DNA from 3 places in the Peribacillus sp. CSMR9 genome. Region 1 is predicted to be linked to each of the others. Evidence: riboswitches for the same ligand, from Rfam matches in the RefSeq annotation. Region 1 holds a riboswitch; each other region holds the start of a gene.
The links. A riboswitch is a leader RNA that binds a small molecule or an ion and turns the genes downstream of it on or off. The one in region 1 is predicted to bind thiamine pyrophosphate.

Region 1 (10,848 bases):
GCTCAAACGAATTATTGGTACCTGGAGTGGAACAAGCTCTACAACAAATGAAATATGAAATCGCTACAGAATTCGGCGTACAACTTGGTGCCGACACAACATCTCGCGCTAACGGTTCAGTTGGTGGAGAAATCACAAAACGCCTTGTTCAAATGGCTGAACAACAATTAGGCGGAGGATTCAACAGATAATTTAATAAATATGGCTACAGAGAGCGGGTTCTAACACCCGCTCTCTTTATTATTTGTAAAAATAAATAGAAATATTAGAGAAGTATCTTGTATAATGAGTAGGTACTAAGAGTTCATAAATGGAGGGGAAAAAAATGAAACGTAAAGATTTATTGGCTCCGGAACATTACAACTTAGTGAGTGAAATGGAACGTTTTGCAAAAGATCCAGAAAAAGTTGCCGTCCTCTGGGAGAACGAAACCGGAGACAAAAAACAACTTACATATGAGAATTTATTAAAGAGTGCAAATAAAATCGGAAATGCCTTCAAAAAAAAAGGACTCGGTAAAGGTGATACGGTCCTTATCATAATCCCTCGCTTGGTGGAAGCCTATCAAGTGTATTTAGCCGCATTGAAAATTGGCATGATTGTCATACCTTGTTCCGAAATGCTTCGTGCGAAGGACTTGCAGTATCGAGTCAACCATGGTGATGTTAAAGGAATCATCAGTTATCATGAATATACTCATGAATTGAATGAAATAGAAGGGGCGGAAAGCCTCCTGAAATTTTCAATCGGAAAACGAATCGAAAATTGGCTGAATTTGAATGAGCTTGCCGATGAGGAATCAGATCAGCTGACTATGGCCGACACGAAGAGTGAGGATATGGCGTTCTTATCGTATACTTCCGGAACGACAGGAAATCCAAAAGGGGTCGTCCATACACATGGATGGGCTTATGCCCATTTGAAAACGTCTGCAGCAAACTGGCTTGGCATCAGCGAAGGGGATGTGGTTTGGGCAACGGCAGGCCCAGGGTGGCAAAAGTGGATCTGGAGTCCTTTCCTGGCTGTATTGGGAACGGGTGCAACAGGTCTTGCCTATCATGGGAAGTTCGAGGCGAAAAAATATCTTCAGCTGCTTCAGGGATACAAAGTGAATGCGTTATGCTGCACACCAACCGAGTATCGGTTGATGGCAAAGGTGGATAACCTTGATGACTATGATTTATCCCATCTTCATAGTGCAGTATCAGCGGGAGAGCCTTTAAATCAAAAAGTGTTCGAGGTCTTTAAAAACCATTTCCATATTGAAGTGCGCGATGGATATGGACAAACCGAAAATACCCTTTTGGTAGGTGTAACAAAAGGCATGGATATTAAATTGGGCTCCATGGGCAAACCGACTCCGGGCAACCATGTGGAAATCATTGATGATTCCGGTAAACCCTGTTCTCCTGGTATAGTGGGGGATATTGCCGTACATATCGATACACCTGCTCTCTTTAAAGAATATTTTAAAGATCCCGAGCGGACATCGAAGCAATTCCGTGGGGACTATTATATCACCGGCGATCAGGCGAAAATGGATGAAGATGGTTATTTCTGGTTTGAGGGTCGAACTGATGATATCATCATCAGTTCGGGATATACCATTGGACCGTTTGAAGTGGAAGATGCACTCGTTAAGCATCCATATGTGAAAGAGTGTGCCGTTATAGCAAGTCCTGATGAAATAAGGGGAAATGTGGTCAAGGCGTATGTCGTCTTGATGGATGATATCGATCCGAACAGCCAAGATTTAATCAAAACGCTTCAATCGCACGTAAAAGAATTGACTGCTCCATATAAATATCCAAGGAAAATCGAATTTTTAGATGAGCTTCCCAAAACGACATCGGGTAAAATCAAACGGGTGGATTTACGGAAAAGGGAAGAAGCACTACTTAATAATTAACGAAAGCATTTCCGTCAGCCCCCGGCTGACGTTTTTTTTATTAACAGAGGCTTGCATAATCATAAATATGGGAATCCGTGAATTGAGATGGTACACTTACTGCATATCTGAAGGGAAAGAATCATTTAATAAGGAGTGTAGAGCGGGATGGGAACGTTATGGTTCAATGGGGCGATATATACGATGATTAAAGAAAAAGATCAAGTGGAGGCACTCTTCACTGAAAAGGGGGTAATTGTTGATACCGGCAGCATTGACTATTTAGAACGTAAATATGCCGGCAATATTTCCAGGGAAATCGACTTAAAAGGACAAACGATGCTGCCAGGGTTAGTGGATAGTCACCTTCATTTGGTCGGGCATGGTGAAAGACTGCTTCGTCTAGACCTCTCTTTGATGGATAGCAGGGAGTCCATCATGAATGCCTTGAAGGAAAAGTGCTCAAAGACCCCTGCTGGAAAGTGGATTGTTGCCGAAGGGTGGAATGAAAATGAATGGCCCAGTCCTGAATTGATTTTACGGGATGAGCTTGACGCGATATCGACAGAACATCCCATCGTATTGAAAAGGATCTGCCGCCATGCCTTGGTGGTCAATTCCTGCGCCCTTTTGGAAGCGGGTATTAAAGAAGATATAAAAGAACCGTCAGGCGGGGTGATCTGCCGCTATCCAGAAGGACGGTTAAATGGTTTATTTAAAGAAAGCCAGGCGCTGAACCTGATTTTAGACAGCCTTCCTGGCATTGACCAAGAGTATATCGAAAACGCACTCATAGAGGCCATAGAAGACGCATATAAGCTAGGTTTGACTGGCGGACATACTGAAGACCTCCATTACTATAATGGCTTCCTTCCGACATATCAGGCGTTTAAATCGGTAATCGAGGACAGGGAAATGGCCTTTCGCGCCAATTTACTCGTCCATCACGAAGCGTTCGAAGAAATGCTGAAAGCAGGCGGCAGCTATCAAGAAGGTACGCGATATATCAAGTTCGACAGCATGAAGATATTTACCGACGGCTCCTTAGGCGGACGCACAGCCCTGTTAAGCGAACCCTATGCAGATCAAAGGGATACGAACGGTGTCGCGATATTCACTGAGCATGAGCTTCAGGAATGGGTGAAAAAAGCAAGGGATGCCGGAATGCCTATTGCTGTCCATGCCATTGGCGATCTCGCTTTTGAATACGTCTTGAATGCAATTGAAGCCATCCCCCCAAAAGAGGGACAGAGGGACCGGCTCATCCATGCGCAGATCGTCCGGCCGGAGCTGCTGGAGCGGGCGGCAAAACTGCAGGTCATATTTGATATCCAACCAGGTTTCGTCACGTCCGATTTTCCGTGGGTGGAAGAAAAGGTTCCAGCCAATCTATTGGATTCCTCCTATGCCTGGAAAACCTATTTGAATATGGGCATCATTTGTGCGGGAGGGTCAGATGCGCCTATAGAGCCATTAAATCCAATTTTGGGCATCCATGCTGCTGTCACAAGGACGAAAATCAACAGTGAGGACAGTACCGTATATGGCTTGGATGAAAGGCTCTCCGTTCATGATGCCTTCGCACTTTATACAAAAGGGAGTGCTGCAGCTATCGGCCAGGAAAAACGCCGCGGTCAGATCATCAAAGGGTACGATGCAGATTTTACAGTGTTTAATCTGGATGTCTTTGCTGTTGCGCCGGATGATCTCCTGAAAGTTGAGGCGGTCATGACGGTCATCGATGACAGAATCATGTATGATAAAAAATAACAGTTGCAAAAAAGAAATGGATACGCAAAATAGTTAGATGGAATTCGATAAAGGAATTAATGGAAAGAAGGCAGGTTATGAAAGTGGATGAACAAAAAGAAGGGGCGATCTATGCAGCCCTTTCTTATATGATGTGGGGAGTCGTGCCAATTTACTGGAAGTTCCTTCAGGGAGTCGGAGCTACAGAAATCTTGGCTCAGAGGGTATTATGGTCTTTCGTCTTCATGCTGGTTTTATTGATGTTCATGAAAAAACGACAAGCGTTTCTTGATTATGTCAAAAACATATTGGGAAATCCCAAACTCTTTGCGGCGTTACTAACGGCCTCACTGCTCGTTACAGCTAATTGGGGAGTGTTCATCTGGGCCGTTAACTCAGGACGGATCCTTGACACGAGCCTTGGATATTATATCAATCCGCTAGTCAGTGTACTATTGGGAGTGATAGTTTTAAAAGAAAAATTGAGCGGGGCACAGATCATGTCGTTCCTGCTTGCAGGAATCGGGGTCTTGATCCTAGGCATTCATTTCGGTACGATCCCGTGGGTCTCTCTTGTTTTGGCCATGACCTTTGGATTATACGGCCTGGCAAAAAAAATGATCAAAGCTGAATCGGCGATCGGGCTGACGCTCGAAACGATGATGGTAACGCCTCTTGCCCTGGGTTACCTGATATACTTGATGAACCAATCAGAAATGCAATTCTTTACAGCAGGAAGCACAAGCTTGCTGTTGGTGGGCGGTGGGATTGTCACGGCCTTGCCTCTTTTATATTTTGCAAAGGGGGCGGAGAAGATCCCGTTATCGATGCTTGGGATTTTTCAGTATATCGCTCCGACCTTATCCTTACTGATCGGGGTATTCGTCTATCACGAAAGTTTTACAAAAGCGCATCTTTTAGCCTTTTTGTTCATATGGTCAGCCTTGGCTGTTTATACACTATCCATTACGAAATGGGGCCAGGCAAGTGCACGCAGGTTTAAAGGCAAAGGGAACATCGGTGCGTGAATAAGAAAAAATGCTTGGTGGTTCCATCCCCAAGCATTTTTTAATTGTCGATATTTAAAGAAACCGGTTTTACGGCAGGAGAATTGCTTGAGTCATGAAAGGTAAATCTTCGGACCTATTTCAGAAACAATCAAATCAGATAGGCTGACAAGACCGTGAACGGGCTTTGCACGGGAGATAGTTGGTTGGAATTGTCTATAGTAGGAACTATCCAAGCTAATGATATGCTTTGTCAGGAATGCTGAGATGGCGGCATTCGGCTTTCTATTGCTATTTAGTTCATCGATGATACCCTGTGCATTGGTAATCCCGATCCCGTGGCCATAAAAGAGGTCTTCTCCTAATAATATTGCATTCTCACCTTGCCATTCAGGTGTTTCCTCATCGTGATCAGGGTTTTTGAAGTAAAGGCAATCCCCTGGTAAATAATCCGTTCCTTGATGAACATGAAGAGCCATATTCTTCGGAGGGCGCCAGTCATATAGAAATAGGCTTGAAAAAAGATAGTCGAAATTCCTAGGGCCGATTAAATCCAAAATGGCCTTTAAAAAAGTGACGACTATCGCTGTACCGCATTCGAAAGCGTAAAGCGTTCCATTCAAGAAAATGTCCAGGAGTGCAACATGAGGGGCAATCCCTGGCTGAAGGGTAAAAGTGCCATCCTTTGAAAGGCGCCAATATTGTTTATTGGATGCCGATTCCTCAAGTGTGGAAAATTCTGCATCACTTTTATCCAACGCAAAAGCTGCCTCGATGACTCGGTGCCTCAGTTGTATATCGAAATTAAGGTATCCAAAGCTCCGATATTCAAAAATGTTAGAATCTTCCGCTAGCAATTGGAGAATTTCAAGCGATTTAGCAGATGCTATACCTGGTTGGATGTGACTGACATCTAATAATTTGTGATTAATCTTTATCATGATCATATCCACCTTTTGCTTTTGAAATTAAGGGCTTATAAAACCAGTACACAAAAAATGTCCACAGGTTATGCTCATTATATGAATACCTGCAAGGAAATGACTCTTTGAACGTGTCAGGCACGTAAACGAGAATGATTGGAATGGCATGATGTTTTGCTAGATATCCTTTAACGCAAGGGAAACCTTTCCAATTAATGAGAAGAAGCAAATTAGTATTCCTTTTTCTCCATGAATTGATATAATGGGAGAGAAAAGTTCATATGTGCGAGAAATGTAGGGGGGCCAGTACTGCTGGCTGAGATTGCGTCCTTTAGATGCTGACTCTTTGAACCTGATCTGGATGATGCCAGCGGAGGGAACATATTATTACTGACTTTCTGTTTTGTATGTTAAACGTCCGAATTCATCTTCGGGCGTTTTTTGTTTTTTACCGGTATTGGAATGGACCCTGGCGCCCCATTATGGTTTCGGCATATGGATCTTATATGATGTGTAGGAGGATAATAGTTTGAATAAATTCTTACCACTGTTAACTTCGTTGTTCCTTTTGGCTGGATGTGGGGCAGGCGGAACTAATGAAAAAGAAGAATCATCTAAAAAAGAAGGCAATAAAGAATTAAAAAAGGTATCGGTCGTGCTTGATTGGACACCGAATACAAACCATACAGGATTGTATGTAGCCAAGGAAAAAGGGTATTTCAAAGAACAAGGTCTGGATGTGGAAATTATCATGCCAGGCGAAGCTGGAGCTGATAAACTTGTGGCTTCAGGGAAATCTGAATTTGGCGTGAGCTACCAGGAGGGCATTACGCAGGCCCGCGTGCAAGGCGTGCCGATTGTTTCGCTAGCTGCTGTCATCCAGCATAATACCTCTGGATTCGCTTCACCTGCGGCAAAAAACATTAAAACTCCCAAGGATTTTGAAGGGAAAACGTATGGTGGCTGGGGGTCTCCAGTTGAAAAGGCCATTATTGATTCACTTATGAAAAAAGAAAATGCCGATGTAAATAAAGTGGATATAGTGAATACAGGGGACACAGATTTTTTCACTTCGGTTAAAAGGGATATAGATTTCGCCTGGATTTATTATGGGTGGACAGGTATCGAGGCTGAGTTGCGGAATGAAAAGCTTAATATGGTTTACTTAACCGAATACTCTGATAAGCTTGATTACTATACGCCTGTTTTGACAACAAATGAAAAGATGATTAAAGAGGATCCTGAGACTGTTAAAGCATTCGTTCATGCAGCTTCGAAAGGGTACCAGTTTGCAATTAAGAATCCTGATGATGCAGCGGACATATTAATTAAGTCTGCACCTGATCTAGATCCAAAACTAGTGAAGAAAAGCCAGGAGTGGCTTGCAGATAAGTATCAGGATGATGCTCCGCGTTGGGGTGAACAAAAGCTTGAAATCTGGAAGAATTATAGTGATTGGATGAAGGAAAATAAGCTTCTTGAAGGTGATTTCAATCCTGAAAAGGCATTTACCAATGAATTTTTACCAAAATAGGAGGAAATACAATGGCCAATTCATTAATTAGTATACAAATCATTCCTAAAGGGGAAAATGTCATCCCCATGGTCGATGAAGCAATCAAGATCATTGATGAATCAGGTGTCAAGTATGAGGTTCACCCGCTAGAAACAACAATGGAGGGTGAGCTATCCGAGCTTTTTGCCGTGATAGAAAAAATGAATGTAAGAATGATTGAATTAGGCTCGCCGAATGTCATTTCCCAAGTGAAGATACTATATCAGCCAAGCGGGATTACGATGGATACGTTAACGGAGAAATATCGGGCATGATCAAAAGGGGAATTTGGAAGAAGGGGGCTCCCTTCTTTCTTTTATTATGTTTGCTGATAGTATGGGAGTCAATGACAGTCTTATTAAAGGTTGAAAAATGGCTGCTTCCCGCTCCATCAGCCATTTTCATTGAAGGAATTGAGTCGTCCCGTAATCTTTTTGGACACCTTATATCAACAACTGAGCTTGCGTTATCGGGTTTTCTTATTGGAAGCTGTATCGGGTTATTAATTGCTGCAATCTTACACCTATTTCCAGGTGTGAAGGACGCGGTTTATCCTCTGCTCATACTCTCGCAAAATATACCAATCATAGTTTTGGCACCGCTTTTAGTGATCTGGTTTGGCTTTGGCATGCTGCCTAAGTTAATTGTGATTTCACTCGTATGTTTTTTTCCGGTTGCGGTCGCTTCATTGGACGGTTTTCGCCAGACACCTTACGAACTTAAGCATTATTTCAAGATGATGGGAGCGGGGAAAAACCAGTTATTTTGGAAGCTGGAACTTCCCCACTCGATCCCGTTCATTTTCTCAGGCCTAAAAATTTCGGCCACCTATAGTATAATGGGTGCGGTTATTTCGGAATGGCTTGGGGCTAAATCGGGGATTGGTGTTTATATGACGCTCGCTTCCTCCGCGTTTCGGACAGATCGGGTGTTTGTTGCCATTTTCATCATTATGGGAATGAGCCTTCTCTTTTTTGGAATCATCACATTCCTGGAGAAATATTTAGTTTCATGGAAGAGAAAGGAGGGTGAAAGGGATGATGCTGGAAATTAAAGATGTCTCCTTTTCTTTCGATGGTAAACAGAATATTTTAGAGAATATGAATTTCCATGTAGATGATGGGGAATTTGTCACAATCCTAGGACCATCTGGCAGCGGTAAAAGTACGTTGTTCCACTTGATAGGCGGTATTTTGAAGCCGGATCAGGGCATCATTTCGTTGGATGGTAAAAAGATAAATGGCTTTAAGGGCCATATAAGCTATATGCCGCAGCAACCATCCCTTTTACCTTGGAGAACGGTGTTGGATAATGTTTTGCTTGGAAGTGAGCTTGCTGGGATAAGAGACAAAGAAATGGCAAAAGCCCTTTTGTTGAAAGCTGGATTAGAAGAGTATGTGAAGGCATATCCGCATGAATTATCTGGGGGCATGAAGCAAAGGGCCGCTTTCATTCGAAGCATCTTAAGTCAACAGGACTTGATGTGCCTGGACGAACCCTTTTCTGCTCTGGATGAACTGACAAGATTGGAAATGCAAAAATGGCTGTTGTCTGTTTGGGAACAAAATCGGAGATCTGTGCTTTTTGTTACCCACAGCATAGATGAAGCGGTTTTCCTTTCAGATAGAATTTATGTGTTATCAGCAAAACCGGCTGCTGTCATCAAAGAAGTGAAAGTTCCATTTCCAAGGCCAAGAAGTGAGGAACAATTTCTAAGTGATGAATTTTTAAATTTGAAGAGAGAATTATATGCCGCACTAAAGCCAACCCTTTCTTAAGTCAGGAGGAAATTGAAAATGAAGATCATCGACAGCCATATCCATTTGGATAGGTATGATGAAAGTGAACAGAAGCAGATTCTCTCTGATATGGAAAAGGTGCATTTGGAATCATTGGTGACAGTTTCCATGAATTTAACCTCTTCCATAAACAATGACCAGCTTTCACTCAAAGATTCACGAATTAAGCCTGCCTTCGGCTTTCATCCCGAGCAGCCCCTCCCGAGTAAAGAGGAAGTGAACGAATTATTGTATTGGATGCGGGAACATCGTCATAATATGGTTGCTGTAGGTGAGATCGGACTCCCGTATTACTTAAGGCAGGAAAATCCCAATATGGATACGTCAGGTTATGTAGAGATACTGGAAAGGTTGCTGGCTTTTGCTAAAGAGGTTGAAAAGCCGGTTATCCTTCATGCCGTCTATGGCGATGCCCCCATCGTTTGCGACCTTTTGGATAAGCATCAAATCACAAAGGCACACTTTCATTGGTTTAAAGGTGATATCAGGACAGTCGAAAGAATGGCCGAAAAGGGGTACCGCATTTCGATTACACCTGATGTTTGTTATGAGAGGGAAATACAGGAATTGGTTTTTGCATACCCACTTAAGCTGATGATGATTGAAACGGATGGCCCATGGCCGTTTGAAGGGGTTTTCAAAGGGAAATGGACGCACCCGGGCATGATGCATGAAAGTGTTCGTCAAATTGCTTCGATTAAAGGATTGCCAATTGAGGATGTCTATGAAATCCTTTATCAAAATACGAAAGATTTTTACCATATATAAAAGGTACCGGACATATCCGGTACCTTTTTTGTTAGTTCAAAGAAAGGTCCTTTTCACCTTTTCCCAAAAGGAATTATCCTTAAGCTTAACGGTCTTGATGACTTTACCGCTTAACCGGACCTTGACCTTTTCAACATGATTGATGCTTAAGGCTTCATTGTCCATTCCGATGATCGGGTAACTTGGCCCGTTTTGTTCAAGGTGGACGGTCAAAGATCTATCGCCGCTTAGGATGAATGAAGAACCTAGGGTCCGATAGGAATTATTATTGATGGATGCGAACTCGCTCACTTGAAAACAAGGGAGAAGCGGATCCACAACGGCCCCGTTTACCGATTTATTATAGGCGGTGCTTCCGGTCGGGGTCGCAATGATGATTCCGTCGCCGCGAAAAGTTTCAAAATGGAGTTGATCAATGAAAATATCCATGATGAACGTTTTGGTTATGGAAGTCCGGATACTGAGTTCATTGAGGGCATAAAAGGAGGGCTGATCGTCCAACTGGATATCGATGGTTGGATATTTACACACCTCGATTTGCTCTCTTGTCATGGCATCGATCATTTTATCCGTGTCTTCCAAGTGGAAATCGCAATACATATTCAAGTTACCTGTGGTGGAAATGCCTGCATATAAACAATCATCCCTGAACCCGGTTTTACGGGCTGCCTGCAGGAATGTGCCGTCATCACCTATGCTTACGATGATGTTGGCCTTTGTGAAATCTTGGATGACTTCATATGAATGCTGTTTCGCTAAGTCCGATAAGTATTCGATCTTGTTAAGTATTTCTGCATTCGGTGCATGGAAAAAATAAATATTCCTGCGTGTGTTCATCATGTTCCCCCCTAGTATGATTGGTGATGAAAGGGCTTTCTTTTTCCTGTTCAGGTAAATGCAGATCGTGCAAAATGCACTGATTCATTTCCAATTAGAGGATTATTTGCTACAATTTTATATGTCTAGTTTATCATGGAATGAAACATTAATGTATGCAGTTCGTATGATAAGAAGGATACATATATTTAAGGGGGAAAACAGATGAATGGAAAACGTTGGGCGGCACTTGGAATTGCAGCCGTTTTATTTTTTGTCTCTATTGCTGTAGGGACGGCTACAACTCTATTTACAGCGGATACGGAAAATATCATTGATGAAT
Region 2 (10,848 bases), on a different contig from region 1:
TGCGTTGCCTTTTCTATTAACGTTGAGATCCCTTCCATACTTACCTTTTGATCGAAAGTGTTCGCTTTTACCGTTGCCCCGACAATGATTCTCCCGCCAACTTTGGGTACAAGATAGCAGCCATGTGAAAAGATCGTTTTTTCAAGCAATGGACGATCAGTCAGGACGGAGAAGCACTCCCCCTTTATCGGATAGGTATCGAGGTTTATTCCTGACTTTTCAAGGAGGAAAGCACTCCAAGCCCCACTTGCCACAATTACATTTTCACTTGAAAATTCGCCTATATTAGTGGACACTCCTTTTACATATCCATTTTCCGTACGTAAATCAAAAACATGGACAAATTCCTTAATATCCACACCAAGGGCAGCTGCAGATTTAGTAAAAGCGAGCGACAGCCTTGTTGCTGAAACTTGTCCATCCCCCGGAATGAACATGCCTCCCTTAATCTCATCCGATAGAAGCGGTTCCGTTTTCCTTATTTCGGCAGTAGATAACCATTCCGCCTCAAGTCCCGCATCTTGCTGGACTTTGATCATTTTCTTCAACTCTGCAACCTGGTCATCCGTAAGCGCCACCTTAAACATACCCTTATTCACTAATTCGATGTCTATTCCACTTATGTCTTTCAATTCTTTCGACAGTGCAGGAAACATCCCCCTGCTTCGGCTTGCCAATGTAAAGAGCGGGTTATCTGCATCCAGCTCAGCCTGTGCTCCTAACATCCCGGCTGCAGCACTGGAAGCTTTACTGGCAAGTCTATCTTTTTCCAATAAAAGGACCTTTTTACCTCGTTTAGCTAATTGAAAAGCAATGGATCCACCAATTACTCCTCCCCCAACAATGATTGCATCATATATGGAATTCATCTTATGTCTCCTTTCCTAAAGACTTCGAATATTCTTTAACGGCTCTAACCGGATTTTCCGCTTCAAGCACACCTGACATGACTGCAATTCCTTGTGCCCCAGCATCGCGCACGATTTGGCAATTGGAGGGTGTTATTCCGCCTATTGCAATAATCGGAAGATTGACATTTTTTGTAATTGCATGAAGCTCCTCAACTCCCTTAGGAGGAAGACCGCGTTTTGAATCCGTTTCAAAAACATGACCATATATCGCGTAATTGGCACCGTAGCGGAAAGCGGCTTTTGCTTCATCCATGGAATGGATCGAACAGCCAACACTCATCCCTGGAAATGCTCTTTTTACGACTCCTGCATCTAAACTATGAAAAGCCAATTGCACACCAAACACTTTGTGCGCCCAGGCTACATCCACCCTGTCATTAATGATGATCTTAGACAGCGGAATCTTATTATTATGTAACAGGGTCACTGCTCGATAGAGTTCTGATGCATTCATATTTTTTTCCCTTAGATAGAAGAAATCAACATGTTCCTGAATGTTTGAAGCGATTTCTACGAACTTTTCAATTGGCTGTTTCCCAGTAGAAATAATATGCAATTCTTGTGCATTCATACTTAGAACCCCTAACTAGTAAACTTGCAATCTCATAAAATCAAATAGGTAGTAACGGGAAATGAACCGATAGATAAAACCCTGCCAACAGCAGGATGATAAAATACAGAATGAATCCATGGTCTTTTATTGAAAACCCAAATTCATAATAGTATGTTCGATCCCGAGTGTCTGTAAATCGCTTCGCCTCCATCGCAACCGCGATTCTGTGAGCACGTCTGATGCTTCCGGATAACAATGGGATGGAATAGGCTTTCATTTTATAATATACCGATCTGATCCCTTTTCCCTTTTCGAAACCGCGTACCTTCATCGCGTTTCGTATCGTTTGTAACTCTTCCATCATGATGGGGATAAGCCTTAAAGCTGCCATGAAACTATAAGCATATTTCGGTTTAAGCTTAACTTGCTGCATTAAGGAATAAAACAAGTTCACAGGTCTCGTCGTCAAGGAAAAAGTTAAACCAAGTGCCGCAAAAAGCAAAGCTCGAAAGCCTACCAGTAACCCCCTCATGAAACTTTCTTCCGTAATCGATATAAGACCCCACTCAAACCAAAGTGTCTCACCTTTACCGAATAAAATCATTGCTAGAGAAGTGGATATAAAAATGAAACAAAAAGGGATTGACAAAAGTAAGATGCGTTTCATCGAATGCCCCGTAAAACACAAAAATAAGAATAAAACACCAATGGTCACATTCATCATATAATTCAGATCATGAATGAATAATGCCACAATGCATAAAACAAGCAATGCGCATAGTTTAAGGCTTGGGTTAACCTTATGGAGCCATGTTTCTGCACTTGAAACATTCATCTACATGACACTCCTTTTAAAATGATAAAACTTTGGTCTCCATAAATCCGGATTGCGTGTTGACCTTTTCATCACTTATTACATTTCCGTCTTTAACCGTCCAGATCCTGGTTGCAAAGTTTCTTGAAATATGATCGTCATGAGTTACCATGATCACTGTTGTTCCACGCCTTCGATATTCCTCAAACCATTCCAGTAATGCAAAGGTATTTTTCGAATCTTGGCCAAAGGTAGGCTCATCCAAGAGAATGATTTTTTTGTCTATGACGATAGAGGCAGCTACACTTAAACGACGCTTTTGACCCATTGATAATTGAAATGGATGTTTATCCCGATGGGCCTCTAGGCGGAACACTTCAAGCAATGATTGAACTCTCTCCCTTATTTCTTGTTGTGGCCTTTTTCCAATTCGCAATGAATAAGCAATCTCTTCATATACAGAATTTGCAACGAACTGAAACTCAGGATTTTGAAAGACAAACGTCATATGATCGGTTAGATTTTTCATCCTTTTAATAGGGGCTCCCATTAATTCATACGTACCATTCGTTTTTATGAACTGCATCAGTGCATGCAAAAGAGTACTCTTTCCCGCGCCATTTTCTCCCCTGATTACAATCCATTCCCCTGAATGGACCATCAATCCTTCAACCTTGATTTTTTCCTCTTTATTCCGAAAACCGCTAAAGCCTTGCACATGCATTAGGGGTGAACCGTCTGCAAATTGTTGTTCCCGAATGGGGGCATTCTCTTGTATATATTCATCCCAAACACCAGGGAACCAAATTCCATGTTCTTTCATTTCCTTTTTATATAGTGAAAGGATGGTATCTCTTGGACCATCAGCTATAATTTCACCTTCACCGTTAAAAAGCACGATTCGTTCGATGAATTCTAAAACATGGTCAATTTTATGCTCGACGATAATTACCGTTTTGTCTCGACCGACTTCCTTCAACAAATCCCAGATTTCTTTAGTTCCTTCCGGATCAAGCATGGCGGTTGGTTCATCTAAAAATATCACTTCCGGTTCAAGGGCCAATACTGAAGCGATTGCCAGACGCTGTTTCATCCCGCCTGATAATGTTTCTATACTTGTATGGCCTAGGTTCAATCCTACTTTACGAATATGATTTTGGATTTTCTCATTCATTTCTTCTTTAGGGACGGAAAGGTTCTCAAGGACGAAGGCAATTTCCTCATCGGCAAATGGCATGCAAAACTGACTATCAGGGTCTTGAAAAACATATCCCCATGAAGAAGCGCATTTCAATTTCTCCGCTTTCATCGGGACTTCGATGGAATTCGGAATCAATCCGCTTAACACTTGCAAAAGAGTCGACTTACCACATCCTGATGGTCCCAACAATAGAACTTTTTCACCTTTATCAATCGAGACTGATAGGTCCTTGAAAATCAAAGACCCATCACCTGGAAATTTCATTCTTAACTTCTCAACAGAAACGATTGGTTTCATGGCCATCAACCTCTACTTTTGGTCCAGTTCTGCATAATCTTTACTTGAAACTGGACGAACTAGATTAGTTACTCCTGTTGCTTCCAGGACTTTAACTAGATAATAAGCAGTTACACCTGCAAAGAATATGGAACCCACAAACCTCGCTATCATGAATAACGATAAATTCCAAAGAGTGAGAGCACCTATTTCCCCGTAGGCAAAATCCATTAATACTGATGCAAGGCAGGAAGCTATCGCAGCTAAAACGGCCACCGGCATATTGAATTTTTTATATTTGAACGCCATGAATACCAGTTCAGCGAACAAACCTTGGACCACCCCATATAAGAGTACGGACAGCCCCCATGGTGAACCTAGAAAGAATTCACCTGAAGCTGCAGCTATCTCTGCCAGAAGTGCCACACCCGGTTTCCGTAAAATCAAAAAGGCGACGGGGCCAGCTATAAACCACATTCCATAAATAAGTTGATCTAGATGTAATCCTAATGGTTTAACGGAATAATAAATCGAACCCCAAAGGATATAAACGATTCCAAATGCTACGGCAATCACGATCGTGACTAATATATCCGTTAATTTCAATCCTTTTTTCATGTTTCAATCTCCTTTATACTTCTAGTGTTTCCTTATGCATAGGCCATGTCTCTAAACGATAAGCCATTTCCCAAAATGAGTACTCATATTGGCTGCTAAGGATAAAATGCTCCTTCATTCTTTCCTTATCTTCATCTGTTACCTTTTCAGCAATCTTATCAAGCCTCGCAATTTGTTCTTCTACCAAAGAGCGGAACCACTCTCCACCGTAAGCCGCTATCCATTCTTGATAAATCGGCTCTTCCGGTTTACACTCTTGCAGCTTTTCACCTATTTCATAATACAGCCAATAACATGGCAAGATAGCCGCAATAACGTCACCTAAATGTCCAGAATATGCCGCACGATACATATGGGAAGTGTAAGCATAGGCAGTCGGGGCAGGTTTGAAATTTTCCCGTTCTTCTTTGGTGATGCCTAATCTCTCAGAAAAATTTTCATGAAGCTTCAACTCCGCTTCATATGTTCCCTGTGCGTGGCCGGCAAGCCTGCTTGTTGTATGTAAATCTGTAGCCTTGACTGCTCCTAAAGCTTGAACTCTAGCAAAATGAGATAAATAATAGGCATCCTGCTTGACATAAAAACGAAAACACTCTATTGGCAATGTGCCATCTCCTATTCCTGCAACAAACGGGTGATTAAAGCTAGCTTCCCAAATATGATCAACTTCCTGGCGGATTTCCTCTGAAAACTTCATGTCCATTACCTCCAAATTCTATTTTTTTATGAATGATACGGATAAAAGCCTTTTATAACCCCTTTTTTTTGCAAATAAAAAACCACTTTCTTTAACGTAAAGAAAGTGGTTGTACTTGAAATAATACAGAAACGTATTGTCCCAGACCCCACTTCCCTACGCTGGTATAAACCAGATCAGGTTCTAAGGGTCTTAAAGTCATACTTTAATCTCAGCTTCTCAGGTAAAATCAGTTTTTACCTATAAAGCACCCCTAGTGGTACAAATTGTATATATATTTCATTTGCCTTTATATTAACACGATAAATCCAATTGTCAAACGTATTAGAAAAGTTTTCAATCAAAGATGTTCATTATTAATCTTTTGGATTACTAGTCTTTCAATCTTCTAATACGTTAAGGATGAAGAAAAGAGGATGCCCCAGCCCCCCCATTCTCTATGGAATAATAAGATACTCTTATCCTCTTTTTTTTAAAGACAGACATAACAAAGTATTATGCATCAAAGTATTGGATAGATTGGATCTCTTAATTTGAATTCATAGTTTTCGTCTACAATCCCTACAACTTTATCGCTGTCATAAATCTCCATATGCTTAGCTGTGCGGCAATCGTATAGCACTTTTATCCATAAACTCCAGAATGTATCTTGTGTTAACTAATCAAACGGAGGCTTAATGAAGTGTTCTCACTGACTCAGATGTAAAGGGAACCAATTCTGCTGTTCGGCCGTCACGAATCTTGTTTACCCAAGCAGGATCAACCATTAATGCCCGACCCACGGCTACCAGATCAAATTCTTCACGCTCAAGCCTTTCGATTAACCCGTCGATCTTGGTATTTTTGGCACTCTTTCCTTCCGTAAAGTGACTCGTAAAATCGTTATCCAGACCGACTGATCCAACCGTAATCGTCGGTTTACCCGTCAGCTTTTTTGTCCATCCGGCGAGATTCAGATTGGAGCCTTCGAACTCAGGCTCCCAGAAACGGCGGGTCGAGCAGTGGAAAATATCGACGCCCGCATCGGAAAGTGGCGTCAGGAACCGTTCCAGCAGCGCCGGCGTTGCTGCCAGTTTCGCTGTAAAATCCGTCTGCTTCCATTGCGAGAACCGCAGCACAATCGGGAATTCCGGTCCGACGGCACGGCGGCAAGCTTCGATGACCTCAACCGCGAAGCGGGTGCGGGCAACCATGTCGCCGCCATAGCTGTCGGTACGCGGGTTCGTTTTCTCCCAGAAGAATTGGTCGATCAAATATCCATGCGCACCGTGAAGCTCAATGCCGTCGAACCCAAGCCGCTTGGCTTCGAATGCTGCCTGCGCAAAGGCTTGAACGATTGCGGCGATATCCAATTCCGAATAATCGCCAACATGCCCTTGCGCACCCATATGCCAAATCTGCGGAATAATCCGTCCGCCTACTTCGTGTACAGCAGCCACGACGTTTGCCCAACCGTTTAATGCAGCTTCGCCATAGAAATGCGGTACATTGGCTTGATTGGACGAATCCGAATGATTAATCACCGTACCTTCTGTCACGATAAGTCCAACGCCATTTTCAGCCCTGCGGCGATAATAGGCGGCCACATCCGGACCAGGCACTCCTTCAGGAGAAAATTGTCTCGTCATCGGTGCCATCACTATACGATTTGCCAGCGTCGTATTTCCGAATGCGAATGGTTTAAACAAGTTTTGAATAGATTGAGAATAATTCATAATTGACCTCCAAATAATTGAAATAGTGTTGTAGAATATATCCGCAACAGATTAGTAATTGCGTTCTTTGCTGAGAGCATCGTTCGGATAAGTTGGGAGCCCTTGCCTGGGTTGTCAGGCCGTAATCAACAGCCAATCCTGGCCGCCCTCCATAAGGTCAATCCCCCGTTCTGTCCTGCATGGATCTGACCATACGTGTCACCATCTTGCGCGGCATTAATCGCGGAATGAACGCCACGAACCGGTTGCGAGCCCCTGGCATCACGAGCGTCTTCCCGCGCAAGAAGCCTCGGTACCCTTCCTCAGCCACCTGCCCGGCCTCCATGATGGCCCCACTCTGGAACAGCTTCGAGGCGCCCATACCCGAACGATCGACGAATCCGGTTGACGTCAGCCCCGGACATAGTGCCGTCACAGTAACACCCGTGCCGCTCACCTCGTTCTCGAGAGCCTCGGTGAACGACAGCACGTACGCCTTCGTCGCGTAGTAAACCGACATCATAGGTCCCGGGAAAAAACCCACCAACGAAGCAACATTCATAATGCCCCCTTGGCCCCGTTTGACCATATCTGGCAAGAACAACTTCGTCATAACAGTCAGAGCCTTGATATTGACATCAATCATATTCGTCTCTTGCTCCAACTTCGTTTCCAAGAATGTCCCGTACAAACCGAAGCCGGCATTATTGACAAGATAGTCGACGACAACCCCCTTCTCCTTAAGCTCCGCGACAATCTCCTCCGGTACGCCGGGTGATGCGACATCCTTGGCGATGACTGTCGTTTGGATGCCATATTTATTCCGATATTCCTTCGCTAGTTCCAAAAGTTTACCCTCGCTCCGCGCCACCAGCACTATATCATGTCCATCTTTGGCGAAACGATCCGCCAACTCTTGGCCAATCCCACCCGACACTCCAGTGATAAGTACAGTTTTTCTCATTTTGCAATCCACCTCTGTTTTTAGTGTAAAACTTTAAACCGTTTTGCAGCGTTTTCTAACCCCTGATTGTGACTATGGATGGTGTTTAGCCATACAGCAGAATCCTCTGGTCGGACCGTACTCAAGAAAAGTTGCCAGCCTCGCCCAACATTAAAGAACGAACATTCTAGTAAAGTGAAAAATAATAACGCAAACAGTTTTCTCAAAAGATTTCATTGACATGAAGTAGATACTCTTATGCTCTTCTTTTTTTAAACACTGAAAGTCCATTCTTAGAAATATTGTGAAGTAGGGACAACCAAACACTATAATTAGGTTTAGGAAGTTTTGATTTGCCTATTCGTGCTAATTGCTGCTCATACCAACCTAGCTCTAACATAGATGACGCTTTTTTATCTAAACTTGTAATTCCTGTCTTAATTGGTTTAATCTTTACCGTTTCATATTTCCCCTCAAAGATTTGGTTTGGTAGATCGGGTACAAGTGCAAATGGTTTTGCTAAGCCAACCATATCTATCGTCCCACTGGCTATAGCTTCAGTCATACCTTCTTGAGAACGAAACCCTCCTGTAACAACTAATGGTGTAGAGACTAATTTTCTCGCCTTATTAGCATATTCCAAGAAATAAGCTTCCCGTTTCTTTGTACTTTCTTTCACCTCGCCCCCCATCATCTTGGGATTTTCGTAATTCCCCCCGGAAATTTCAATTAAATCAATACCGACTTCAGATATTCTCTGAAGAACCTCCATCGATTCCTCTTCCGTGAAACCACCTCGTTGAAAATCAGTGGAATTTAACTTGATACCAATGGGGAAGTTCTCGCCTACTTGATTACGTATTTCCTGATAAATTTCCATTAAAAATCTCATTCGATTCGTTAAACTTCCACCCCATTCATCTGTACGTTGGTTATGATATGGCGATAAAAATTGATTAACTAGGTATCCATGGGCTGCATGAATTTGAACACCTGTAAATCCAGCATTTTTTGAAATTTTAGCTGCATTTCCGAAGCGTATAATCAGGTCTTTGATTTCCGGTGTAGTAAGGGCGCGCGGTTTATTAAAAAAGTCCTTAACATCCCCAGAAAGTGGGACAGCACTTGGCGCGACAGGTTCCTTTGATATGGTCTTAGGTGACTGTTTTCCAGGATGATTTAATTGCGTCCAAAGGTGAGTTCCATTTTGCGTGCCAGCTTTTGCCCATTTCTTGAGTTTGTCTAAGTCACGCTCATCTTCAATAACAACGTTTCCAGGTTCCCCTAAGGCTTGTCTATCAATCATAACGTTTCCTGTCACCAGAAGCCCCGCACCGCCATTTGCCCATGTTTCGTATAAAGTAATTAAGGGCTGTGTAGGATTATTATCAGCTGTCGCTAGTGTTTCACTCATGGCTGATTTAAAAAATCGATTTTTGATGTTTACTCCATTTGGGAGTTGTAGAGAATTTGCTAAAATAGTATTGTTATTTTTCATTTTTTTCTCTCACCTCAATTAATTTCTTTTATATAAAAGAGCATCTATACTCTTCCTTTGTTAACAAATATTATACCGACTTGACCATCTTTTAATTTAGGGTAAATGTATTTTAATCCATTCTAATCCTTCATTTTAAAATCACATTCTTTATTGTAAATATCACCAACTGTAAGAATCAGGATATTATAAGTTGGTGCCTCGATGTACAGAGAGGAAAAACTGACGATCTCACCTGAGACTATGCATCAAGAAATAGCTTCACATGTGCTGTAAACAGTTCAGGAAATTGGAACAGGTGCCCATGCCCGGAGTCCGGGTAAATGATAAGCTGTGCGTTAGGTAGTTGCTGAGCAAGAATGTAACTGTTTTCGGTAGGAACCATGATATCCTCAACACCGTTAGTTACAAGCACTGGTTGCTTAATCTTATGCAACCATTCATACGATTGGTCAGGTAACCGATCAGCCCACTGTTCTATCGCCTTCAATTGTGCGTCGCGTACCTGCAGCGAACTTTCAAATTTTTTCTGGGCAATAATACGCTTCAGTGAAGCACTTCCAGCCGCGCGACTAGTTTCGGTAGGATTATAAAAAAGGAACATGAATCTTTCGAAGGCGCCATTAGCATCTTCGCTAGCCATAGCCTCATTAACATCCTGCCGAAATTTATTAACGCCTGATTGTGGAGCGGTACCCGCCAATACTATGCGGCGAATTAAATTCGGATGTTGCAATACTAACTCCTGAGCTACGAACCCACCAATTGAGAAGCCAAGCACATCGACCTGTTGTAAACCAAGTGCTCTAATGAAGGACGCTGCATCTTTGGCCATTTCAGCTATAGTAGAAGGAGTTTCGCCACTGGTTTCACCTACACCGCTATTATCGAAAAGAATAATGGGTCTATCTTCAGCTAGAGCCCCAATAAGCTCGGGATCCCAGTTTTCCATTGTTCCTCGGAAGTGGATAAAGAACACCAGTGGAATACCAGCTTCTTTGCCAAACTTCCTATAGGCAAACCGAATTCCCTCCGCTTCGACATATCTTGTTGTACTTGGAATAGTAAATGTTGACATAATTTTTTCTCCTTTCGAACTAATCGTTCGGGTAGTTGTTGAAGCGAGACATCGCCTTACGCAATGATTAACTTGTTGATTACGCGAATAGTTCCCAGTTATGTTCATTACTAATGCGGCGAAATTATATGCTTCTAGTTATTATTTCATCACAATGTTGCACTTTGGATAAGCAAGCGTTAACGCACACGCTTGGCTTGTTGGCTTTTTGACAAGTGTGGGTGTCGTTGAAACACTTATAATTTAAGAATGACCGTTCTTAAATTATCAAAAAAAAGAAAACTTAATCCAAGACAGACAGTGTTATGTCGATAATGTTTTCCAGTTTTTGTTTGTCATCGGTGGTTTTCGCCAAGACGCGTAATCCCACTAATGAATTATGGATAAACTGGGAGAGCCTTTCCACAGCATGATGTTCGGATACTTCCCCCGATTTTTGACCACGCAACAATAGCTCATACAGCAGACTTTCTGTCTTGGTAAAACTCTCCACAACCTTTTCTGCTGCTTCTTCGTCATGCAAAGACAATTCAACTGCTGTATTCACTGTCAAGCATCCGATCTG
Region 3 (10,848 bases), on a different contig from region 1:
TAATTTCGAGCCGCCGCTATCAAAAATGGCCCTTATACCGTACGTTCTCATGGATTCTTGGCATCATCTGTGCAGATTCTGCAATCATTGGCCCCATAGCCAATCGCGCGCATATGGACTTCACTGCGCATATGGTTGGTCATTTACTGCTTGGAATGATTGCACCCATCCTACTCGTGCTTGCTGCTCCCATTACTCTTGCACTGCGAACACTTGATGTACAATCAGCAAGACGCCTTTCAAAGTTATTGAAAAGTTGGCCGCTGCGCATTTTAAGTAATCCAACCATTGCTACCGCGCTAAATATTGGGGGACTCTGGATACTTTATACGTCTGGGTTATATGGGTTGATGCATCAGAGTGCGCTTCTACGTGCATTAGTGCATTTTCACGTGTTCATAGGGGGTTATCTATTCACTGCGTCTATGATTTATATGGACCCTGCGCCCCACAGGTTCAGCTTCATGTTTCGAGCTATCGTATTTACAATTTCACTGGCCGGCCATGATATCCTTTCTAAATATATTTTTGCCCATCCTCCAAGCGGAGTCACCAAGGAACAAGCGGAAAATGGAGGAATGTTAATGTATTATGCCGGTGATGCCATCGACGTTACAATTATCTGCATCCTATGCTATCAATGGTTCAAAGCCACCCGGCCTAAGGAATCACTTGCCTTGTAGGAAGGACGGTTCTATGATTACTTCTGTAAACTCCTGTGTTTCTGTTTAATCGTTCATTGTTTAGCCCATACTAATTTTTGATGAAAAAAATTTAGGATGGAGCTGAATGGAAAATGGAATTTGAAGCTAACAATTCTACTGAAAATGCTCTTCGTGATTATAAAGCTGGAATCGGTGCCTTTACGCATAAAATGCCTGATCTAGCTGAGAAATTCAATTCGTTTACGGAAGAGTGCTTTAAAGAAGGACAATTATCCAAGAAAGAAAAACAGCTTATCGCATTAGGAATAAGCTTATATTCGCAAGATGAATATTGTATTATCTATCATACTAAAGGATGTCTTGATCAAGGCTGTTCCGAACAAGAAATTCTTGAAGCCATTGGTGTGACCGCAGCATTTGGCGGAGGAGCCACCATGAGTCAGGCTGTAACCCTCGTCCAGGAATGCATTCAGGAAATAAATCAGATGAAACAATGATAAAGAAGGGGTAGGACAATTTGTCCTACCCCTTCTTTATGTTTGACAAAGGAATCCAAAAACCATGTCATTTAATGACTTATGTTGTTATTTCCTTGTGCGGGTGCATATGAATTCATCATTTGTTGCATATCCTGCTGTGCAAGCTGTGGAACTTGGTAGTAATGATGTTTGTTTTGATATAACGAAATCTCATATGCCATTTCAATGCAGTTCGGAACGGAATCTGCAAACACACGGCGAACCACCGGATTCGTTATTTCAAGCGCTGCCATCGCTTTCATGGATGCTGCAGACTTAACAGCTCCAAGCATCAAGCCTGCAATGCACTCATCTGTAATTTCCGACACGGATTGCAAAGGTTTCTTTGGCTGGGTTGGTGTCAATCCATATATAAAATCATTACCTTGATTCATTTTGTAGCTCTGGGTTGGTTTAGAAGGATCTTGGCCCGTTTGGAAGCACTCCAGTGAAATATTATATTCATCTTGGATGAACTGATATTGACGATCCAGAATGTCCATCAATTCCTGATCCTGAGCATGCTGACGCAAAAGCATGTAAGTGTTTAAAGTTCCAATCGCTCCCGACAACACTTCATGTACATCGAATACTTCGTGACCACCGTGATTCATTTGTGGGGGAATAGCACCCGTTTGCATGTTCTGGTGTACTTGACCTTGTTGATTTTGATTTTGCATTTTATTTCCCTCCTCGTTTCGTTTCATCAATGATGTGAACAAGCTTAGTATGTTAAAAACCAACAGGATTATTCAATAAACTCTTCCGCCCTACATCATGTTGTCTGTTTAAAAAAAGCCGTGATGTTCTAAACTATAAACACTTTATATGTATGGGAGGATTTCAAATGACTCATAAATGCTTCTATTGTACTGATGACACGGAAGAAAAAAAAATCCATGTCGTAACATTTCAAGTTACTGACACGGATAGAAATGAAATGCTCTGTGATGAATGTTATCAAGAATGGCTACAAGGAATAAAAGGCTAAATTACCCTCTAACATTTCCAAACATTAACTCATGGATTCATGGATTAGTACAGGGTAACTTAAATGCGTAAAATAGTTCAAGGAGGATGGTTATGGGAATTTTAAGCGGAAACCCAAAAGAAGAGCCTATGCATTACGGAGAGGTATTTGGTACATGGGCATTTCTAACAACAACAAAAGGGTTAATTGCATGTCATCAAACAATGCTCAATCACACTGGTGACAAGGACCTGCATAAATTACTTGTAGAAGTGATAAATCAAGGGAAACAGGAAAATGACCAAATTGAATTATTATTAAAAGAAAATAACGTAGGACTGCCTCCATCACCACCTGAAAGGCCTAAAGCTAATTTAGAGGATATTCCCGTTGGGGCACGTTTCAAGATCCTGAAATCTCTGCTTCAGTATCAATCGATATTAATGCAGGATTAGTTGCTTGCAGCCAGATCATGGGTCAATGCATCCGCGAAGATATCGCAGTGATGTTCGCACAATTCCATGCAAAAAAAGCAGCATTGGGTGCTGATTTCCTAAGATTAAATAAGGAAAAAGGATGGCTGGTCCCTCCCCCTCTTCATATTAATAAAACAAGTTTGTAATGAAATATCCCTTAATCATGTTGACTTTATGATTGAATGCCCCACATGATTAAGGGATTAATTCCGATAACGAAAGGACGATTAAGGAATCACTACCATTGCAGACTTTCGATTAAGTAGCACTTTGTACATTGTTGACTATAATCATTTTTTACAAATTCATGATTACAATTCTCCCGAAAAATGTTCAGCTCTCTTTTTAGCTGTTCCAATTGAGTTTCCAACTGTTTCATTTCAACTTTTATCTGGATTACCCGATTCATCGAATTCTCCCTCTCGTCCGAATCATTGATAGATTTCTCCGTCCGTTTTCCTAAATTCATTCGCTTTTTCTTTAAGCCCTTCATCGATTACCGACTCAAAACCCAGGCCCTTTTCTTTTGCCAAATCACGGATGTCCTGGGAGATTCTCATACTGCAGAATTTAGGTCCGCACATTGAACAGAAATGGGCTGTTTTGGCACCTTCAGCCGGAAGAGTTTCGTCGTGATATTCAACCGCCCTTTCAGGGTCGAGAGAAAGATTGAACTGATCTCTCCAACGAAATTCGAATCTAGCCTTCGAAAGGGCATCATCCCGTTTTTGTGCATCCTTATGGCCCTTTGCAAGGTCAGCTGCGTGGGCTGCAATTTTATAAGTAATGACCCCTACTCGAACATCCTCTTTATTCGGAAGTCCCAAATGCTCTTTCGGTGTCACATAACATAGCATGGCAGTTCCAAACCATCCAATCATTGCAGCACCAATCGCAGAAGTAATATGATCGTATCCAGGAGCTATATCCGTTGTTAAAGGTCCTAAGGTATAGAATGGAGCTTCTTGACAGACTTCCAGCTGCTTATCCATATTTTCTTTAATCAAATGCATCGGTACGTGACCGGGTCCTTCCACCATGACTTGAACATCGTGCTTCCAAGCAATCTTCGTCAGTTCCCCCAGTGTTTCCAATTCAGCAAATTGCGCCTCATCGTTTGCATCTGCAATGGATCCAGGACGGAGGCCGTCACCTAATGAAAATGAAACATCATATGCCTTCATGATTTCACAAATCTCTTCAAAGTGAGTATAGAGGAAGCTTTCTTGGTGGTGGGCCAAGCACCATTGTGCCATGATGGACCCCCCTCGTGAAACAATACCCGTAACTCGTTTTGCTGTTAAAGGGATGTACCGCAAAAGCACACCAGCGTGTATGGTAAAGTAATCGACACCTTGCTCGGCCTGCTCGATTAATGTATCCCGAAAAACTTCCCAATTTAAATCTTCCGCGACTCCATTCACTTTTTCCAATGCTTGATATATCGGAACCGTCCCAACTGGCACTGGTGAATTCCTGATAATCCATTCCCGGGTCGTGTGAATATTCTTTCCGGTGGATAAATCCATTATGTTGTCGGCTCCCCAACGTGTAGCCCAAGTCATTTTCTCCACTTCATCTTCGATCGATGAACTAACAGCTGAGTTTCCTATATTCGCATTTATTTTCACATGAAAATTACGTCCGATGATCATTGGCTCACTTTCAGGATGGTTAATATTTGCCGGAATGATCGCCCTTCCGCTAGCTACCTCTTCTCTTACAAACTCAGGGGCAACATTTTCCCTGATTGAAATGAACTCCATTTCTGGGGTGATGATACCTTTACGGGCATAATGAAGCTGGGTTACGTTTTTCCCTTTCATTGCGCGCAATGGCTTTCTTTTCAATCCCGGAAAAATTTCAGCTTTGGATTGTGACTCCACTTTTTTATATCCATTATCTTCGGGTTTTATTTCACGTCCTTCATACTCTTCAACGTCTTCACGTTCCAAGACCCAATTGCGTCTAATCGGGGCAAGGCCTTTATGAATATCAATGGGATATTCTGAATCCGTATATGAACCGCTTGTGTCATAAACCCGCAAAGGCGGATTCTCCTCTTCGCCGAATGCACCTGTAGTGGGACTTAGTTTAATTTCACGCATAGGTACTTTAATATCAGGTCTAGATCCCTCAACATACACTTTTTTACTCCCGGCAAAACTGGACATAATTGAAACGTTCATGTCATTTACTGAATTACTCATCATGATTTCATTTCTCCTTTTTAAGTTCATTTAAAAAGGACAAAATCCAATCCATTTCGCACGAAAAAACCGGATCTCATATTTAAGACCCGGCTAACGTTAGTATGACTACAGAAATGACCAAATGAAATGTCATTGTTTAGTAGATTCTAACTTCCCCACGCTGGTATGAACCAGATCAGGTCCTGAGGGTTAAGAAGCATAAGCACTTCTCTCTCAGCCCAACTGTTATTGGACACCCCTAGTCTGAATAATTTAATTGATTACAGGGTAACTATATATCACCCTTTTCATTCTGTATATAATTTGAAAGTCCTAATACTTTAGGTCATCCTCTCCAAATTCGTTACTTGGAGAAGGATCACCAATTAATTTTCCAGGCTCTCAAGGATTGGGAAAAGCCCCTCTAAATGCTTGATTTCATAGGTTGGAAGCACTTCATTCCGTTCCTTATCATGGCGATTTACCCAAACCGACTTTATACCTACCCGTGATGCTCCAAGGATATCCGTCATTAAATTATCGCCGACCATCAATACTTCATCCTTATCAAGCTCCATGATCTCCAAAGCATGCTCAAAAATGGAGGCATCCGGTTTACCTCGTCCAAAAGCTCCAGAAATGACGATTTGATCGAAATAAGGAACTAGTTCAGGTGTAATTTCAAGTTTAGTATTTTGGAGTTCAGGAGAACCGTTTGTCAACAATAGCATTTTGTACTTCCCTTTTAATTCATCTAACACACGGAATGATTCTTCATAAATAAATGGCTTTTTACGTCTCTCTGCAGGGAAACGTTCTGCCAGTTCCAGCCCAAATGCCGGGTCATCGATCCCTAATGCCTTCAAGCCTCTCGTCCATGCTTCTTTCCGATAATTTGGTGCAATCACGGCCATCTTCCGGAATTCATCATGATCATCCTGAAAATTTCCCCACAGTCCTTCAAATGGGTTGATTCCGATCATTTGTGTAAATCCATAAGTATCGTAAGAAGAATAAAGCTCACGCGCTTCCTTCCGAACCGCTTCTTCAAACTCGTCGACATTTAAATCATATTTCTCCTTAGCCACTTCACATGTGGCCACAAAAGCCTCTTTTACACTTTTCTGATCCCATAGTAATGTATCATCTAAATCAAAAAAAACTGCCTTCACCAAATTGTCCAACCTCTTTCCCTATTATTGAATTCGTAAAAATTACACTATTACAATAATAAACCACAACCAACGGAAAAAGAATAACTAATCGGAAAAGGCCTGCATCTTTCTTAAGCAAAATGTTCAATATACCAGACTTACCTTCTATGGCGGGAAACCCTATATTTTTGACTTATCATCTTTCGAATACATACAGCTTTCCATTACCGGCAATCTTGAATTTTGGACCGGTGAACCCCCGTCGGATCAGCTCTTTCCTCATATAAACCATAAGGGCGGCATGACTCACGATCAGAACATCCCTTTCCCCCTTTGCAAAAACTTCATCCAATACTTTATTGATCCTTCGTTCGGCGATCTTAATTTCCGCCCTTGTCTCCTTGTTGAACAGCGAGCAGCAGCGAATCCAGATGGCCCAAAGGATGAACGGCAGCTTCACCTTCCCTTTGAGAGGGGGAGAAGGTATTTCCCGCAGCTCCTCCATCCGATGAACCGTACCTGGATAAATATGTTCCGCTGTCTTGACAGCTCTCGACATATCACTGCAATAACATTCCTGCCATTCCTCCACGCCAAGTAAAGTCGTTCCATAAATAATATCCGCTGCATCATAGTCCACAAACCATTGCTTCATATCATCCGCCGTCACAGATTTCCCAGTAGGGAATTCATGTGCCACCTTAAAATGCCGTACCAAACCAATTTTCATTTTTTTCTCCTCTTTAGCTTTTGAATTATAAAATTAACTTTCTATTTGATCCACCAACTTATATAATAGATAATGTAAAAATTATACAAAGGTGGTAATTGAATGCTATCCAAGAATTTCACTAAGATTTTCCTTGCTGTCGCATTAACTTTTACATGTATCTCTTTTTTACTGATAAAAATCGACTCTGTCTCCGCAGCCACTACAGAAAACGCAACGGTAAACACGAAGAATTCCCCTTTATCTGTTAGAAGTGGTCCCGGCACCAGCTATAAAAAAGTAGGATCGTTGGAGAAAGGGAAAGCCGTAACCGTTTATTCGAAAACAAAATCCGGCTGGTCGGAAATTCGGTACAATGGAAAAGAAGCCTATGTATCTACTAAATATTTAAAATTCAGCAATGTGAAGATAACCAAGAAAAAGTATAAAAATATTAGTGACTTGTCGTATCCGCAAGTATCAGGACTAAAAAGTAAAGCAGCTCAGGATAAAATTAATCAGGTGTTAACTAAGCATGCCAAGGATGCCTATTCCTTTTATCTACAAGCAAAAAAGGATAGGGAAAAAGATAAAAATGAGGAATGGTGCAAAGAATCCCCATACACTTGCCAGTATAGTTACAGTATTTCGTATAAAGTGAAATTCAACCAGGATGAAAAGCTAAGCATTCTTATTGACGATTACTCCTATAGCGGTGGAGCTCATGGAATGGGGTACACAACATCCTATAATTTTAAAGTGTCTTCCGGTAAACAGATGAAAATCAGTGAAATCCTCACATCCAAAGTGAAATATACGAAGGTGCAGAAATATGCTTTTGACTACATGAGGAAAAGAGATAGTTTTTATGTTAAAAAACAGAGCGATGTTCCCGTCAATAAGGATTCACAGTTCTATTATACAAATGGGGGGATCTATCTCGTATTCCAAGAATATGAAGTAGCTCCTTATGCATTTGGCCGCCCTGCAGTAAAAATCCCAAGTAAGGTTTATAAATAATTTCGTCGCACAGGGGCTAACTCCTGTGCTTTTTTAGTGCCTTACATTCAATATATCTAACAAATGATGAAAAATATAGAACCATATTTCACAGTCTGATGCGATTTCAAGCATACTTACCATCGCATTCAAAAAAGTGGATTTTTTTATAATAGATATTTGATGGGAATATGTTTTTAACCAATGCCGAACTTACTTTTATCTGATGTAAACATAATGCGAAGATGTTCTTAGTTAAAGGACGAGAATAAGGAGTGTATAGGGTTTACCTGATATGGATAGATGGGACCGAATACGAAGAAAAGAAGGCTTGTTATGCTAACCAAAACAGCTTTAATATGATCCAAGAATAATGAAAATAGAGAAGGCTTTTTACCTTCTCCATCTTTTTTACTTCAAAAATTGGAGTTCAGTAATCGTACATATTTTTCTAAATTTATATTTACCACTCATATCACTGAATTGATAATTATTTAGTACCTTTTCCAGCTGTCCTTTTAGCTTTTCTTCCACGATAAATGAATCGACAGCCTCTTTCCAGTTTTCTTTTCCGATTAACTCATCGAACGGAATGATATCAAGAACTTCATCATAAATTTGGATGCTTTGATCAATGCCAAAACTTCCGTATATGCTGCCATTTTCATCAGCAAAAATATGCTCCGATTCCAGATCCTCCACCAGCACCTCTAAAAACCCCTTTGACTCATCAGGCTTGATGGCAATCTCTGCTTCCGCCTTTACAGGCCCAAATCTCTTATCGACGATCTCTATCGTCATTTGGACATAAAAGGAAGGGTACATTACCTCAATCCCATCACAAAGTTCCGCTGCCGAATTATATACCATCTGAACACCCTCCTTTTATTTACTATCATTATATAATATAAATACCTCATTGCCTTACCAATAACCCTTATTCAAGATCACTTAGCATCGTTTCTTTTTTGAAGATCAACTCATCTTTTTCCCTATCATAATAATAAATTTTGAATGTTTCATCTCCGCTTAAATCTGTACTGCCAGACAACACGCCAAAATGTCCATTTCCCATATCGACCATATTGGAATAACTGGCCTGAGGATACACATTATACCCTCCATCATCCATTGGATCAATCGTCACATTCCCGGATCCACCTGAAACAAAAGCAACGATAATAGTCAAGAAAATCAGTGTAATCCTGATATTCTTCAGTTCACGCACATAATGATCATTCATCTTTTTTCACCTTTTTTATACAATATCCATAATATAACAATAATTTCAATCTATTTGTGTCCCTAATAAAAAAGCCCATGCAGATCGAACCATCCCCCGAATAATGGACACAGTAAAAAAAGTCCCTTATTCGAGGTTTTTCTATGTCCTCATACTAGAAACCCGTTTATAATCAAAAGTCTACTAAGCCTATGAACACCTATTTCTCCCAAGGATTAAATGCCCTTCATTAAGTTGAATCCGGTTCATACAAAAAAAGCCCCGGAAAACCGGAACTCACCTATGAAACACTTATTTAGTAACCTTATAAATTCACATTGTCATTGTGCTTTTCATGCTTATACTCCCTAAGAACCTCGTTAAATACATCGGGATAATTCGTAAACAGCCCCGTTGCACCCCATTCTAGAGCTTTTTTCATGTCCGCTCTTTCATTTACTGTATATGGATGGAATTGAAGGTCATGATTTCGAACCATCTTCACATATTGTCCGTCCACCTTATTGAAATTCGGACCCACTCCAATGGCATATTTCTTAATGGATTCCAATTCCTCATCAGAAATGGTTGCTTGGTTCTTATAAGAAAAAAGCTGCACAAGCGGTAAATTTGGATTCATGTCATGAACCTTCAAAAGGCTTTCTTGACTGAACGATTGTATAAGTACATTTTTGGTACGGCCTTTTGAATCCACCATTTTATTTTCTTTCAGAACTTGCAGAAGTTCTTCTTCCATTCCTGGATATACATCAGGAGACTTTGTTTCAATATAGTAATTGGCCTGCCTGCCGAATTTCATAAAGACTTCTTCAAGAGTGGGTACCGTTAACCCTTCATATTTCTTTTTTGCCAATTGCGGATATTTTTCATTGAACCATGTACCAGCATCTAGTTTTTTGATTTCTGCCAGCGTTAAGTCTTTCACTAGACCTGTACCATTCGTTGTACGATCCACCTTTTCATCATGCATTGCTATCAATCTTCCATCCTTTGTCATCTGAAGATCGATTTCTATGTAGTCGCCTTTCATTTGTTCTCCCAATTGATATCCGGGAATCGTATGTTCAGGAGCATAACCGGAAGCTCCTCGATGTGCGATATTCACAATTTTCTTCTCATAAATAGATGAATTCGAATGATCTACATTTGCAGCCGAGGTCCCCATGGAAGTAGCCTGCAATATAAAAGCCGCACTCATCATGCATAAACCGAATTTCTTTATATTTGTTTTCATTTTCCCCTATCCCCTTCCTATTATTACCACCATTTTAGAAGGGGAATGTGAATCTACAGCAAATATAGTGTAAAGAAATAATATATAAGTTAAAATGGGTAAAAAAAACCATGAAACAAATTGTTTGCAAGTCCTTCGTGTAGTTCGTTATACCCAATCCAATTCCATGAACCCATTCCATTCGCCTCCCCATCATCCATATCTGCTTGATCTGGAAGGATTTGTTACATATGTTGACAAGATCTATTTTTTTCTGATTTACAAAAAACTAGTATCAGATTACTATTAAACAAACAGAATATTTATATTGAGGGGAATTATGTTAAAAAATTATCAATATTATCAAAACAAACACCGATTCATACTGAAGGCATTCATGGCAATGATATCCTTTTTACTATTAGTTGGGATTTCCATATCACCTATAAGTTGGAAAGATAACCCCTACGATATGACATTTCAGGTCATTTTAATATCGGGGATGATAATTTCTCTGTTGTTTTTCTTAAAAACAGAAGTCAATTTCTATAAAACCCTATTCATTTCTTTAATTACTGTTTATATATATAGCAAATTCTGGATTTTCCCAGATACCGCAATTATGCTGGCTTTTTTTGCTATAGCACCCTTGATTCCCATTTTTCTCTTTGATAAAATCGGATTTTATATTGTCGCCACTTTAAATATC

Region 2: another riboswitch for thiamine pyrophosphate. It lies ahead of tenA (thiaminase II); the one in region 1 lies ahead of N9I19_RS02920 (ABC transporter substrate-binding protein).
Region 3: another riboswitch for thiamine pyrophosphate. It lies ahead of thiC (phosphomethylpyrimidine synthase ThiC); the one in region 1 lies ahead of N9I19_RS02920 (ABC transporter substrate-binding protein).

The regions. Positions count from the first base shown of each region.
Region 1 is NZ_JAOPHO010000002.1:218,544-229,391, reverse strand. It holds gene N9I19_RS02945 (alpha/beta-type small acid-soluble spore protein) at 1-191, shown strand, start outside; gene mbcS (acyl-CoA synthetase MbcS) at 326-1,909, shown strand; gene N9I19_RS02935 (amidohydrolase) at 2,057-3,658, shown strand; gene rarD (EamA family transporter RarD) at 3,736-4,665, shown strand; gene N9I19_RS02925 (protein-glutamine gamma-glutamyltransferase) at 4,758-5,585, opposite strand; TPP riboswitch at 5,854-5,963, shown strand; gene N9I19_RS02920 (ABC transporter substrate-binding protein) at 6,097-7,101, shown strand; gene N9I19_RS02915 (thiamine-binding protein) at 7,113-7,397, shown strand; gene N9I19_RS02910 (ABC transporter permease) at 7,394-8,176, shown strand; gene N9I19_RS02905 (ABC transporter ATP-binding protein) at 8,160-8,900, shown strand; gene N9I19_RS02900 (TatD family hydrolase) at 8,919-9,689, shown strand; gene N9I19_RS02895 (NAD kinase) at 9,726-10,526, opposite strand; gene sppA (signal peptide peptidase SppA) at 10,731-10,848, shown strand, end outside.
Region 2 is NZ_JAOPHO010000014.1:58,301-69,148, reverse strand. It holds gene thiO (glycine oxidase ThiO) at 1-869, opposite strand, end outside; gene N9I19_RS09655 (thiamine phosphate synthase) at 871-1,482, opposite strand; gene N9I19_RS09650 (energy-coupling factor transporter transmembrane component T family protein) at 1,523-2,299, opposite strand; gene N9I19_RS09645 (ABC transporter ATP-binding protein) at 2,316-3,776, opposite strand; gene N9I19_RS09640 (ECF transporter S component) at 3,789-4,373, opposite strand; gene tenA (thiaminase II) at 4,387-5,070, opposite strand; TPP riboswitch at 5,207-5,335, opposite strand; gene N9I19_RS09625 (NADH:flavin oxidoreductase) at 5,745-6,785, opposite strand; gene N9I19_RS09620 (SDR family NAD(P)-dependent oxidoreductase) at 6,943-7,728, opposite strand; gene N9I19_RS09615 (NADH:flavin oxidoreductase/NADH oxidase family protein) at 7,964-9,205, opposite strand; gene N9I19_RS09610 (alpha/beta fold hydrolase) at 9,447-10,283, opposite strand; gene N9I19_RS09605 (TetR/AcrR family transcriptional regulator) at 10,567-10,848, opposite strand, start outside.
Region 3 is NZ_JAOPHO010000016.1:50,806-61,653, forward strand. It holds gene N9I19_RS10345 (cytochrome c oxidase assembly protein) at 1-683, shown strand, start outside; gene N9I19_RS10350 (carboxymuconolactone decarboxylase family protein) at 797-1,162, shown strand; gene N9I19_RS10355 (spore coat protein) at 1,234-1,863, opposite strand; gene N9I19_RS10360 (hypothetical protein) at 2,031-2,174, shown strand; partial or broken gene N9I19_RS10365 (DUF3231 family protein) at 2,267-2,775, shown strand; gene thiC (phosphomethylpyrimidine synthase ThiC) at 3,061-4,842, opposite strand; TPP riboswitch at 4,978-5,092, opposite strand; gene N9I19_RS10375 (HAD family hydrolase) at 5,208-5,996, opposite strand; gene N9I19_RS10380 (histidine phosphatase family protein) at 6,172-6,705, opposite strand; gene N9I19_RS10385 (PdaC/SigV domain-containing protein) at 6,808-7,704, shown strand; gene N9I19_RS10390 (hypothetical protein) at 8,095-8,553, opposite strand; gene N9I19_RS10395 (hypothetical protein) at 8,621-8,926, opposite strand; gene N9I19_RS10400 (glycerophosphodiester phosphodiesterase) at 9,231-10,160, opposite strand; gene N9I19_RS10405 (ATP-binding protein) at 10,480-10,848, shown strand, end outside.